Regions from separate parts of the Allobosea sp. FBZP-16 genome, predicted to be linked through region 2. Evidence: predicted binding sites of a transcription regulator. Region 2 holds the regulator's gene; each other region holds the start of a gene.
What was found. Region 2 encodes LexA, which represses DNA repair genes until DNA is damaged. Its sites were predicted from a motif close to TGTTCNNNNTGTGTTCNG; they were not measured.

Region 1: a site for LexA is predicted at 1,806-1,823, ahead of CXY91_RS28285 (ATP-dependent helicase). Genes of this name have one in related genera too.
Region 3: a site for LexA is predicted at 2,727-2,744, ahead of uvrA (excinuclease ABC subunit UvrA). Genes of this name have one in related genera too.

Annotation. Positions count from the first base shown of each region.
Region 1 is NZ_LNCQ01000056.1:115,941-120,442, reverse strand. Features, by position in the region: gene CXY91_RS28285 (ATP-dependent helicase) at 1-1,779, opposite strand, end outside; gene CXY91_RS28280 (DoxX family protein) at 1,968-2,357, shown strand; gene CXY91_RS28275 (hypothetical protein) at 2,387-2,554, opposite strand; gene CXY91_RS28270 (hypothetical protein) at 2,592-2,786, shown strand; gene dusA (tRNA dihydrouridine(20/20a) synthase DusA) at 2,870-3,871, shown strand; gene CXY91_RS28260 (PaaI family thioesterase) at 3,878-4,330, shown strand.
Region 2 is NZ_LNCQ01000022.1:575,753-580,254, reverse strand. Features, by position in the region: gene gltX (glutamate--tRNA ligase) at 1-539, opposite strand, end outside; gene CXY91_RS09025 (ComEC/Rec2 family competence protein) at 751-2,970, shown strand; gene lexA (transcriptional repressor LexA) at 2,964-3,701, opposite strand; gene CXY91_RS09015 (molybdopterin molybdotransferase MoeA) at 4,035-4,502, opposite strand, start outside.
Region 3 is NZ_LNCQ01000006.1:71,141-75,642, reverse strand. Features, by position in the region: gene CXY91_RS00740 (LysR family transcriptional regulator) at 1-874, opposite strand, end outside; gene CXY91_RS00735 (GNAT family N-acetyltransferase) at 950-1,528, shown strand; gene CXY91_RS00730 (MFS transporter) at 1,525-2,703, shown strand; gene uvrA (excinuclease ABC subunit UvrA) at 2,894-4,502, shown strand, end outside.

The DNA.
Region 1 (4,502 bases), on a different contig from region 2:
GCCGGCGCCGAGATCGATCGGGATGCAGCCGTCGACGACGTTCATCACGAAGACCGACTTCCATTCCTGCCCCTTGGCCGAATGGATGGTCGAGAGGATCAGATAGTCCTCGTCGAGATGCGGCACGCCGGCCTGATCGCTGGTCGCGTCCGGCGGGTCGAGCGTCAGCTCGGTCAGGAAGCGCTCGCGCGAGGGATAGCCACCGGCGATCTGCTCGAGCTGCAGCAGGTCGGCCTGCCGCGTCGTCGCGTCTTCATGGATGCGCTCCAGATGCGGCTCGTACCAGAGCCTTGCCCGCTCGATCTCGGCCGGCCAGCCCGACATGCCCGAGCGCAGCGCTTCGATCGCCTCGACGAAGGCGATCCAGTCCTCTCCCGCGCGCGCAGGCGCCGGAGCATGGCGAAGAGCTTCCGCCCCGTCCGGCGCCTGCGCCAGGTGCTCGATGACACGCTGGGCCGAGGTCGGCCCCACGCCTGGCATGAGCTGCATCACGCGGAAGGCCGAGACCCGGTCGCGCGGGTTCTCGACGAAGCGCAGCAGCGCGAGCAGGTCCTTGACGTGGGCGGCGTCGAGGAATTTCAGCCCGCCGAATTTCACGAAAGGGATGTTCCGGCGCGTCAGCTCGATCTCGAGCGGGCCGCTATGATGCGAGGCGCGGAAGAGCACCGCCTGCTGCTTCAAGGTCGTGCCGGCCTCGCGGTTCTCCAGCACCTGTTCGGCGATGAAGCGCGCCTGGTCGGCCTCGTCCCGGACATTGACCAGCTCGGGCGCGGCACCCGTCGCCCGGTCGGTCCAGAGGTTCTTGGTGAAGCGCTCGGCAGCCAGGTCGATTACCGCATTGGCGGCGCCGAGGATCGCCTGCGTCGAGCGGTAGTTCTGGTCGAGCGTGATGACTTCGGCCGGCGGCGAGAAGGCGAGCGGGAAGTCGAGGATGTTGCGGACGGTCGCGGCGCGGAAGGAATAGATCGACTGGGCATCGTCGCCGACCACCGTCAGCCCGCGGCCATCGGGCTTCAGCGCCAGCAGGATCGACGATTGCAGCCGGTTGGTGTCCTGGTATTCGTCGACCATGACGTGGTCGAAGCGTGCCCCGACATCGGCCGCGAGGTCGCCATCACACATTGCCTGCGCCCAGTAGAGCAGCAAGTCGTCGTAATCGAGCACGTTCTGCTGCTGCTTGGCCTCGACGTACGATCCGAAGAGCTGCTTCAGCTCCTCCGCCCAGGCGATGCACCACGGATAGGACAGGCGCAGCACATCCTCGATCGGCTGCTCGGCGTTGACGCAGCGCGAATAGATCGAGAGGCAGGTTCCCTTGGTCGGGAAGCGCGCCTCGGTCTTCGAGAAGCCGAGCTCGTGCCGGACCAGGTTCATCAGGTCGGCGGCGTCCTCCCGATCATGGATGGTGAAGGCGGGATCGAGCCCGATCTGCTCGGCGAGGTCGCGCAGCAGCCGCGCGCCGACGCCATGGAAGGTGCCGGCCCAGTTCAGCGCATCGACCGCGACCCCGGCGCCGTCGCCCATCACCTTGCGGGCGATGCGCTCGACGCGGCGGATCATCTCCGAGGCCGCGCGGCGCGAGAAGGTCATCAAGAGGATGCGCCGCGGATCGGCGCCGCAGACCAGCAGATGGGCGACGCGGTGCGCCAGCGTGTTGGTCTTGCCGGAGCCAGCGCCGGCGATGATCAGCACCGGCGGGGCAGGGGCCGCATCGCCGCCATGCGAGACCGCGCGCCGCTGCGCCGGATTGAGGCTGTCGAGATAGACGTGCGCGTTCATGCGTGATTCGACCTGTGCTCGCGAACGGGAACATAACATGCACGGTCGGGGCAACGTCGAATGACGTCACCGGCTAAGTCACGCGTCAGCAAGAAGCCAGGCCCGGCAAGGCCCGGACCGCCGGATCGTTCCTGTCATGCGATGACGAGCGCTTAGGTTTTCTGGCACCGGGATCGAGGGAGACGCCTATGACCAAGAATGCCATGCTCTGGACGGGCCGCGTCCTGACCGGGCTTTTCGCCCTCTTCATGCTGGGCGCGTCGGTGACGCCCAAGCTGCTGCGCATGCCGGTGGCCGAGGAGACGATGGCGCAGCTCGGCTGGCCGGCCGGCTATGCCTTCATGATCGGCCTGATCGAGCTGGCCTGCCTCGTCCTGTACCTCGTTCCGCGCACGGCACTGCTGGGTGCGATCCTGATGATGGGCCTGCTCGGCGGGGCGATGGCGACGCAGATCCGGGCCGGGAGCCCGCTCTTCAGCCATATTCTCTTCAGCCTCTATCTCGGGCTGTTCATGTGGGGCGGCCTGTGGCTCCGCGACGGGCGGCTGCGCGCCCTTTTTCCGGTCGTTCGAGCGTAGCGGCTGGCGGCGGGCCCGGCAGCGCCGGTCTAGTCGCCCTCCAGCTGCCTGGCGCGGTCCAGCGCGAGGGCGGTGCCCTTCTCAACGAAGTCTGCAATCAGCGCCAGTTCGTCGACGCTGTATTGCCTCATCAGCGCGGTTGAGCGCTCTGCCATCGGCGCGAACAGCTCTTGGAGCGGCCGGATCGCTTCCGGCACGATTCGGACCTGGATCGGGCTCGCAGGTCCTGCCGGCATGAACCCCGAGGTCGTCGCCAAGCTCAACGCCGCGGCGGGCAAGGCGCTGGCAGATCCGAAGGCACAGGAGCAGCTCAAGACGCTCGGTGTCCTGCCGAATTTCTCGACTCCTGCCGAGTTCGCTGCGCGCATCGCTGCCGACCGCGCCGTCTATGCCGAGATCGTTGCGAAAGCGAACCTCACATTCCGGTAGAGCGCCGGCGCACTATATGGAGGGCGGGAAATCTGCTACGGCGCTGCGCTCGCCAGCAGGGTTCCGGCAACGCCAGACCGTAGATGATGACCGCAGCAGACCACCGTTTCTCCGTGGCCCCGATGATGGACTGGACCGATCGGCATTGCCGGATCGTCCATCGCCTGATGTCGCGCCGCGCCCGGCTCTATACCGAGATGGTGACGGCGCAGGCGGTGGTGCGCGGCGATCGGCAGCGGCTGATCGGCTTCGATGATGTCGAGCACCCGGTCGCGCTCCAGCTCGGCGGCAATGATCCGGCCTTGCTGGCAGAGGCCGCGAAGATCGGCGCCGATTTCGGCTATGACGAGATCAACCTGAACTGCGGCTGCCCCTCCGACCGCGTCCAGGGCGGGGCCTTCGGCGCCTGCCTGATGCGCGAGCCGATGCTGGTCGGCGATTGCGTCGCGGCGATGAAGGCGGCCGTTTCGATCCCCGTCACGGTGAAATGCCGCATCGGCGTCGATGACCAGGACCCGGAAGCCGCGCTCGATGCGCTGACGGCTGCCGTGCGTGCGGCCGGCGTCGATGCGCTCGTGGTCCATGCCCGCAAGGCCTGGCTGCAGGGGCTCTCGCCCAAGGAGAACCGCGAGATCCCGCCGCTCGACTATGAGCGTGCCTATCGGCTGAAAGCGGCCAATCCCGATCTGATCGTCTCGCTCAATGGCGGCATCAGGCATCCCGAAGAATGGCTGCCGCATCTCGCCCATCTCGATGGCGTCATGCTCGGCCGCGAGGCCTATCAGAACCCGGAAGTGCTGCTCGCGGTCGATCCGCTGCTCTTCGGCGAGGATGCCCCGGTCCCGGACGCCTTCGCCATGCTGGAGGCGCTCGAGCCTTATATCGCTGCCCATCTCGAACGGGGCGGGCGCCTGCATGCCTTCACCCGCCATCTTGTCGGGCTCTTCCCCGGCCGGCGCGGCTCGCGCCTGTTCCGTCGCCACCTGTCCGAGCATTGCGTCTTGGCGGGAGCGGGTCTAGCCGAACTGCGCGCTGCGATCGCTCATGTCGAGCGCGAAGCCCCGGCGGCGATCGCCGCGGAGTGAGCGCTGATGGCTGACCAGGCGACCGATCCTGCCATCGTCGCTCGCATCGAGGCGAGCTTCGCCAGGCAGGCGATGATGACGACGCTCGGCGCCCGGCTCGTGCGCGTCGCGCCGGGCGAGGTCGAGATCGCCATGCCGGCGTCACCGCATCTGTCCCAGCAGCACGGCTTCGTCCATGCGGGGGCGGTCGCGACCATCGCCGACAGCGCCGCCGGCTATGCCGGGCTCACCACCATGCCGGCCGGCAGCGGCATCCTCACCGCCGAGTTCAAGATCAACCTGCTGGCGCCCGCCACCGGCGACGAGCTTGTCGCGAAGGGCAGGGTGGTCAAGGTCGGCCGTACCCTGACGCTCGCCATGGCCGAGGTCTTCGCGGTGACGGACGGCAAGCCCAAGCTCTGCGCCATGCTGACGGCGACCTTGATGACGATCGTCGCGCGCGAGGGCGTCAGCGACTAGCCGAGCGGGTCGCTTTCGGCAGGGTACTCCGTTCGGGCAGGCTCCTGCCCCTTTGCCCGTCTTCTGGACCTATCCGATCTGAGGTCAGCTCGATGCCGGCGAGGGTGTGGTCGACACTCCCGCAGGCGTCCTTCGCAGAGGCGCCGAGGTTCGTATCGGCCGGAATGAAGTC
Region 2 (4,502 bases):
CCGTCCGAGCGCAGCAGCACGAGATCGTCGAGATTCTCGTTCTGCCAGGTGACGCGGCCCTGGACCTCGTCCTCGACCACGGTCTCACCGGTCTGCTCCGCCTTGAGGCGGATCACCGGCTTGACGCCTTCGGGCGCGGTCGACGGGTCGCGGTCGCGCCAGCGTCCGTCATAACGCCACTGCTTGCCCTCGGCGCGCGCCGCTTCGCGCTCCGCATCGAGCTCCTGCGGCGTCGCATAGCAGTAATAGGCCTTGCCGGCGGCGAGCATCTGCTCGGCGACCTCGCGATGGCGGGCGGCGCGCTGGAACTGGTAGACCGTCTGCCCGTCCCAATCGAGGCCGAGCCAGGCGAGGCCGTCGAGGATCGCGGCGATTGCGCCCTCGGTCGAACGTTCGCGGTCGGTGTCCTCGATGCGCAGCAGCATCTTGCCGCCATGGCGGCGGGCATAGAGCCAGTTGAACAGCGCGGTGCGGGCGCCGCCAATGTGCAGGAATCCGGTAGGCGACGGCGCGAAGCGCGTGACGACCGTGTCACTCATGAAGGAAGGCTCCGGCGGAACGGGTAAGCGTGAGGCGAGGGCGATCGGGATACGGGCCTCGGCCGGGGCTGACATCCGGCGCCGCCGCTGTAACATGGCTTGCCGGCTGCCGTTAAGAGCCTCCTGCGGGGAGGGGGCGCGATCATCGCGCGGCCGCGACGGGGGATGGATGCTCTCCTACGGGCCGGAACAGCGCCGTAGCAGGGTGGGCGTGCTGGCTCTGCCTGCGCGCTTGCGGCGCGGCGCCCATTTTTCCCAGCCATTATCTGCTTTCCTGCCCGATTGGGGCGGCCGCCTCCGCCAGGCGTTCGAAACCGAGATCGAGCGCCGCCGGCTGTTCAATTGGCTTCCGGTCTGCATGGGGGCCGGCGTGCTGCTCTATTTCCTGGCCGATCGCGAGCCAGGGCTGGCCGCGCCCTTGGCCGGGCTGGTGCTGTGTGCGCTCGCCGCGCTGCTGATGCGGCAACGGCGGGCCATCATAGCGATCTGCATCGCGACCGCGGCGGCCTTTGCCGGCTTTACGGCCGCGACCTGGCGGACGGCGAACATCGCGGCGCCGGCGCTCGCCCGCAATCATGTCGGCAAGCTCACCGGCTTCGTCGAGGCGCTGGAGCAGCGCGAGAAGGGCGTGCGCATCGTCATCCAGGTCACGGACCTGCCGGGCGTCGATCCCGGGCAGCGGCCTCGGCGGGTGCGCGTCACCACGCCGGTGACCACGCTGAAGCCCGGCGACCATATCAGCGCGACCGCCCGCCTGCTGCCGCCGCCAGGCCCGGCGCGCCCAGGCGGTTACGACTTCGCCCGCGATGCGTTCTTCCAGGGCGTCGGCGCCGTCGGCAACATCGCCGGCAAGATCGCGCTCGCGCCGCCGCCCGTGCCGATGCCGCGCCGGCTCGCCCTGGCGGTCGCGATCGACCAGGCCCGTAACGCGCTGACCGAGCGCATCGCGACCAGTGGCGGCGGGCAGGCAGGAGCGATGGCGGCGGCCCTCGTCACCGGCAAGCGCGGGCTGATCAGCGAGCAGACCAACAACGACCTGCGCGCCGCCGGCATCTACCACATCGTCTCGATCTCCGGCCTGCACATGGTGCTGGCTGCCGGCACGATCTTCTGGCTGGTGCGGGCCTTGCTCACGCTGTCGCAGACGGTGGCGCTGCACTGGCCGGTGAAGAAGCTCGCGGCGCTCGTCGCCATGCTCGGTGCCACCGCCTATTGCATTTTCTCCGGTGCCGATGTCGCTACCGAGCGCTCGCTGATCATGACGCTGGTCATGCTCGGGGCGATCCTGGTCGACCGGCCGGCGCTTTCCATGCGCAACCTCGCTCTGTCCGCGATCATCGTGCTGCTGCGCGAGCCGGAGGCACTGCTCGGGCCAAGCTTCCAGATGTCGTTCGGAGCGGTCGCGGCGCTGATCGCCTTCGCCGAGCGCTGGCAGGAGCGGGCGCCCGATGCCGCGGCCGCCGCATGGCCCTGGCCGCTGCGCCCGCTCTGGCTCTCGGCCGTGGGAATCCTGACCACCACCATGGTCGTGACCGCGGCGACGGCGCCCTATGGCGTCTACCATTTCCAGACCTTCAACCCGTTCGGCCTGCTCGGCAACGCGCTGGCGCTGCCCTTCGTCTCGCTGATCGTGATGCCGGCCGCGGTCTTCGGCGTGCTTGCCTATCCGTTCGGACTCGACTGGCCGGCCTGGGCGCTGATGGGCTGGGCCTCCGGATATGTACTCCAGCTCGCCCATTGGGTCGCCGGCATCGACCGCTCGACCGTGGCGCTGCCCGCTTTCGGCTCGACCGCGCTGATCCTGTTCTCGCTGTCGTTGCTCTGGCTGACCTTATGGACGACGGCGCTGCGCTTCCTTGCCGCGCTGCCCTTGGTCGGCGGGCTGGCGCTGGCCTCGGCCCCGTCGCGGCCCGACATCCTGATCGAGCGAGACGGCTCGGGTGTGCTGGTGAGGGGGCCGGAGGGCAAGATGGTGCTGGCCGGCAAGCCGAGCCGCTTCGTGCTGACGCAATGGCTGCATGCCGACGGCGATTCGCGTGCGCCCGACGATGCGGCGCTGCGTAATGGCGCCGCTTGCGATCCGCGTGGCTGCGTCATCCGCCTCCCGGATGGCCGCTCGGTAGCCTATACGCGCGACCGGATCGCCTTGGTCGAGGACTGCCTGCGCGCCGATCTCGTGGTGACGTCGCTCTACTGGACAGCACCTTGCGCAGCCCGCCTGATCGATCGCAGTGCCCTCATCCGTGATGGCGCGACGGCGTATCACGCGGCCCGCGGCGGCTGGCGCGCCTATACGGCCGACGAGGTCACGCGCCTGCGCCCCTGGACCCGGGCACGACCGGAACCGAAGCCGGCGTCAGAACCAGCGCTTGCTCCGGCGACTGCAGCCGCAACTGCGGAGCCGGCAGAGGACGCCGAGGCGCTTCAGTAGCGCCGCATCAGGTTGACGAGCCGGCCCTGGATCTTGACCCGGTCGGGCCCCAGCACGCGCGTCTCATAGGCCGGGTTGGCGGCTTCGAGCGCGATCGAGGAGCCGCGCTTGCGCAACCGCTTCAGCGTCGCTTCCTCGTCGTCGATCAGGGCAACGATGATGTCGCCGGTATTGGCGGTATCCTGCTTACGGATGACGACGGTGTCGCCGTCGAGGATGCCGGCCTCGATCATCGAATCGCCGCGGACTTCCAGGGCGTAATGCTCGCCGCCGCCGAGCATGTCGGCTGGCATCGTGACGCTGTGGCTGCGGTCCTGGATCGCCGAGATCGGCGTGCCGGCGGCGATGCGGCCCATGACCGGGATCGAGACGGTCGAGCGCCCGCTTTCCTCGGCAGCCGGTGGTCGCGGCTTCGTCAGATTGGCTGCCGGCGTCGGGGGAGGCGGGGTCTGGCCGAGGCCGCCCTGGACAACGGAGGGGCTGAAGCGGCCGCGCTGTGCCTGCGGCCCGCCGATGCCGTCCGGCATCTTGATGACTTCGAGCGCACGTGCCCGGTTCGGAAGCCGGCGAATGAAGCCGCGCTCCTCCAGCGCCATGATCAGCCGGTGGATGCCGGATTTGGAACGCAGATCGAGCGCATCCTTCATCTCGTCGAAGGAGGGCGGCACGCCGGATTCCCGCAGGCGCTCCTGGATGAAGCGAAGCAGTTCAAACTGTTTGCGTGTCAGCATGGTCGCGCCGCTCGCCTCTCGGGCTAGAATCGAAACAAAGCACGAACACCATACGCGTTCGCCTTGTGTTCCGCAAGGGGAGCGCTGTGATGAGAACTGATCCTATTTGAGACATGCCGTCCCGGGCGACTGCATGGAGACCGGGATCCCGAAAGAGGTTCCGGAATGGATCCCGGATCGGCGCCGCTGCGCGGCTTGTCCGGGATGACAACCTGAGAGCGGGAGAGTTGACTAAAGCAACTCCGCAATTCTCCGAACCGCGGAATTGCTTTAGGTCTTCGCTTTATCGCATTTTCTTCACGCGAACCGGTGTCCACTTCGCTCGAAAATGCTCTAGCGCAGCCGGATGATGCGGCAGGGATCGCCGGCCTTGGCAGGCTCGGCGAAAGCCGGGCGGATCACCAGCGCCTCGGCCCGCGACAGGTTCGCCAGCATCGAGGAATCCTGCTTGGCGAAGGGCCTGACCCGTCGCTCGCCCTCAATGATCTCGGTGGTGGCACGCAGATAGTCCTGGCGCTCGTCATTGGCCGGCAGGTCGACGGCCAGGGTGGCGGGCTCGCTGCGGTCGCGCTCGGGATCGGCGATGCCGAGCAGCGCCTCGACCAGCGGCATGGCAAAGAGATGGCCGCAGACGATCGAGGAGACCGGGTTGCCGGGCAGGCCAAGCGCGACCATCGGGCCGAGGCGGCCCATCATCATCGGCTTGCCCGGGCGCATTGCGATCTTCCAGAAACCGAGCGCCATGCCCTGCGCCTTCAGGGCCGCCTGGACGAGATCGTGCTCGCCGACGGAAGCACCGCC
Region 3 (4,502 bases), on a different contig from region 2:
TGCCCAGCGCCCGCAAGGCCTTCAGCGTCTCGCGCAGGCCGCGATGCAACGGCTTGTCCTTGCGCAGGACGAGGCCGAGGGTGCGATGCACCCGGGGCGACAACGACCGAACGCTCAGCCCGTCGTTCTCGCCATACACTGCCATGCCCGGCAGGATGGCACAGCCGAGGCCGGCGCCGACCAGCCGCTTGATCGCCTCGACGCTGCCGAGCGACATCACCGGTTTCAGCGTCACGCCGGCGCGGGCGAACCATTCGTCGGCGATGCGGCGGGTAATGCCGCCCGGCTCGAACAGCAGCACCGGCAGGCGCGCCATCGCCTCGGGCGTCAATCGCGCCGGCAACTCCATGCCGGGCGGCGCGATCACGGCGAACTCGTCCTCCAGCAGCGGCGTGACGTCGAGGCTGCGCCCGGCGGCCGGCAGCGAGACCAGGCCGATATCGATCTGATTGTCCTCGATCGCCTTGACGATGTCGGAGGTGTTGCCGGTGCTGACCGTGATTTCCAGTGTCGGGTGTTGCTGGCGCAGTTCGCGCAGTACCGGCGGCAGCAGGAAGATGCAGGCGGTGGCGCCGGTGCCGATCCGCACGCGGCCCATCGCCCCGGTCGCATGGCGCGCCATCGCCTCTTGCGCGGCCGCCACCGCCGCCTCGATCCGGCCGGCATGGTCGAGCAGTTCAGTGCCCGCCAGGGTCGGCTGCGCCCGGCGCCCGACGCGCTCGATCAGCACCGTACCGAGCCGGCGCTCCAGTTCACGGATCTGCAGGCTGACCGCCGGCTGGCTCAGGCCCAGTCTCTCGGCCGCCGCCGAGAAACTGCCGAGCGCGATCACCTGGCGGAAGCTGTTGAGCTGGTCGAGGCGGAGGTCCCTCATATCAAAGAATTTCTCATACTCTGCATAACTTCGAGAAGCTTCATTTATGGCACGGCAAAGCGCAAGATCGCGGTGATGACAAGAATCGACTCCTCCCCCTCCACGCCCCCCGTCGTCGTCCGCGACGCGGAAGAAGCCGACATGGCTGCGATCCAGGCGATCTACAGCCATCATGTCCTAACCGGCCTCGCCAGCTTCGAGGAGACGCCGCCGAGCGTCGAGGAGATGCTGGCGCGCCGGCGGGCGGTGCTGGCACTCGGCCTGCCCTATCTCGCTGCCGAGCAGGGCGGCCGGATCGTCGGGTACAGTTATGCCAGCAGCTACCGGCCCCGCCCGGCCTACCGCCACACGATCGAGGATTCGGTCTATGTCGCCGAGGGACAGGCCGGGCGCGGCATCGGCGGCGCGCTGCTCGCGGCACTGATCGCCCGCTGCGAGGCCGGGCCCTGGCGGCAGATGCTGGCGGTGATCGGCGACAGCGGCAATGCAGGCTCGATCGGCCTGCACCGCCGCTTCGGCTTCGAGCCGGTCGGCACCTTGCGCTCGGCCGGCTTCAAGTTCGGCCGCTGGGTCGACACCGTGCTGATGCAGCGCAGCCTCGGGCCGGGAGACCAGACGTTGCCACAGCCATGGACGGCCGGATCGGCCGGGTGATCTCCCGCAGCACGGTCTTCTGCCTCGGGCTGGCGCAGCTCATTTCCTGGGGCGTGTCCTATTATCTCGTCGGCGCCTTCGGTGAACTGATCGGTAAAGAGCTCGGCTGGTCGCAGGCGATCATCCATGGCGGGCTCTCGGCCGGCCTGCTGGTGATGGGGCTGACCTCCGGCGCGATCGGCCGGCTGATCGACCGCCATGGCGGCCGCACGGTGATGTGCCTGGGCTCGCTGCTCACGGCCGCCGGCTGCCTCGGCCTCGCCTTCGCCCATACGATCGCGGCCTATTACGCCGCCTGGCTCTGCCTCGGCCTCGCCATGCGGCTCAGCCTCTATGACGCCGCCTTTGCGGCGCTGGCCCGGATCGGCGGCAGCGCCGCGCGCCGGCCGATCGCCCAGATCACCCTGCTCGGGGGCCTGGCCTCGACCGTGTTCTGGCCGCTCGGCCATGTGCTCGCCGAGCAATTCGGCTGGCGCGGCGCCCTCATCGCCTATGCCGGCTTCGCGCTACTCACCTTGCCGCTGCATCTGACGCTGCCGGCTGTGTCAGCGCGGCCTCTCTCCGACGCGGCCGCGGCGAAGCCCGTCGTCACGCTCAGCCCGGCCGATACCCGCTTCGCCGGCCTGCTCTACGCGCTGATCGTCACCTTCGCCGGCGTCCTCAACGCCGGCATGTCCGCCCATATGATCGGCATTCTCGCCGGGCTCGGACTGCCCGCCGCGGCCGCGGTCTGGATCGGCGCGACCCGCGGCATCGGCCAATCGCTGGCGCGGCTCGGCGAAGTCCTGTTCGGGGCGAAGACCAGCCCGTTCGAGCTCAACCTCGTCGCCTGCCTGGTCCTGCCGCTCTGCTTCGTTGTCGGCCTCGCCGGCGGGGCGAGCGCCATCGCGGCACTGGCCTTCGCCTTCTGCTATGGCGCCGGCAACGGTGTGCTGACGATCACGCGCGGCACGCTGCCCCTGATGCTGTTCGATCCGAAGAGCTATGGCGCCTCTGTCGGGCGTTTGCTGGCGCCGGGCTTTTTCCTCTCGGCCGCGGCGCCGCTCGCCTATGCCCTGCTGATAGAGCGCTTCGGCGCCGCGGCGGCGCTGATCCTGTCGGGGACGCTGGCGCTGGCCATGCTGGTCTCGGCCATCCTGCTCAGAGCGCGCTTCCACAGCCTGCCACGCTCCTGACAATCTCTGTCAGCACACCTCGCAGGAACAATGCGGCAACATCGGCGGCTGCGTGCTACTCATGCCCGCCTCCCGCCCGGCTGCACTGGCACGAGCCGGCGATTGCCCTATCTCTACGGCTTAGCCCGAACCGGACACCACCATGGCCCGCAAGACCACGCTCGCCGAACAGGCCGCGACGCTGGAAGACATGTTCGACCGCAAGTCCGCACAGGACTCGGCGGCCGATCGGAACGCCCGCGTCATCTCCGTGCGCGGCGCGCGCGAACACAATCTCAAGAATGTCGATCTCGCGATTCCGCGCGACAAGCTCGTGGTGTTCACCGGGCTCTCCGGCTCCGGAAAATCCTCGCTCGCCTTCGACACGATCTATGCGGAGGGCCAGCGCCGCTATGTCGAGTCGCTCTCGGCCTATGCCCGCCAGTTCCTCGAGATGATGCAGAAGCCCGATGTCGACCAGATCGACGGGCTCTCGCCGGCGATCTCGATCGAGCAGAAGACGACCTCGAAGAATCCGCGCTCGACCGTCGGCACCGTCACCGAGATCCACGACTATATGCGCCTGCTCTGGGCGCGCGCCGGCATCCCCTATTCGCCGGCGACCGGCCTGCCGATCGAGAGCCAGACCGTGCAGCAGATGGTCGACCGCCTGGTCGAGCTGCCGGAAAAGACGCGCGGCTATCTGCTGGCGCCGGTGGTGCGCGGCCGCAAGGGCGAGTTCCGCAAGGAGATGGCCGACTGGCTGAAGCGCGGCTTCCAGCGCGTCAAGGTCAATGGCGAGTTCTACGAGATCCCGGACGCGCCCGCCCTCGACAAGAAGTTCAAGCACGACATCGATGTCGTCGTCGACCGCATCGTGATCCGGCCGGACTTAGGAGCCCGCCTCGCCGACTCGCTGGAGCAGGCGCTCGACCTCGCCGACGGCATCGCCGTCTTCGAATATGCCGACGAGAAGGAGGAGAACGGCGAGGCCAGGCGCGTCACCTTCTCCTCGAAATTCGCCTGCCCGGTCTCCGGCTTCACCATCCCCGAGATCGAGCCGCGCCTGTTCTCGTTCAACAACCCGTTCGGCGCCTGCCCGGCCTGCGACGGCCTCGGCCACGAGATGCGGATCGATCCGGAGATGATCGTCCCGGATCATTCGCTCTCGCTGAAGAAGGGCGCCATCGCGCCCTGGGCCAAGTCGACCTCGCCCTATTACGGCCAGACGCTCGATGCGCTCGCCAAGCATTTCGGCTTCTCGACCACCAAGCCCTGGAGCGAGCTGCCGCAGAGCGCGCGCGACGCCATCCTGTTCGGCACCGGCACCGAGGCCGTGCGCATGGCCTATAATGACGGGCTGCGCGCCTACGAGGTGAAGAAGCCCTTCGAGGGCGTGATCACCAATATGGAGCGGCGCTGGAAGGAGACCGAGAGCGACTGGGCCCGCGAGGAGATCGGCCGCTTCATGTCGGAGACGCCCTGCGCGGCGTGCAACGGCTTCCGCCTCAAGCCCGAGGCGCTGGCGGTCAAGATCGACATGCGCCATATCGGCGAGATCTCGCAGCTCTCGGTCAAGGACGCGCTCGCCTGGGTCAGCGCCCTGCCCTCGCGCCTGTCGGCGAAGCAGAACGAGATCGCCCCGCGCATCCTCAAGGAGATCCGCGACCGGCTGACCTTCCTGCTCGATGTCGGCCTGGAATACCTGACGCTGGCGCGCGGCTCGCGCACGCTGTCAGGCGGCGAGAGCCAGCGCATCCGCCTCGCCAGCCAGATCGGCTCCGGCCTCACCGGCGTGCTCTATGTGCTGGACGAGCCCT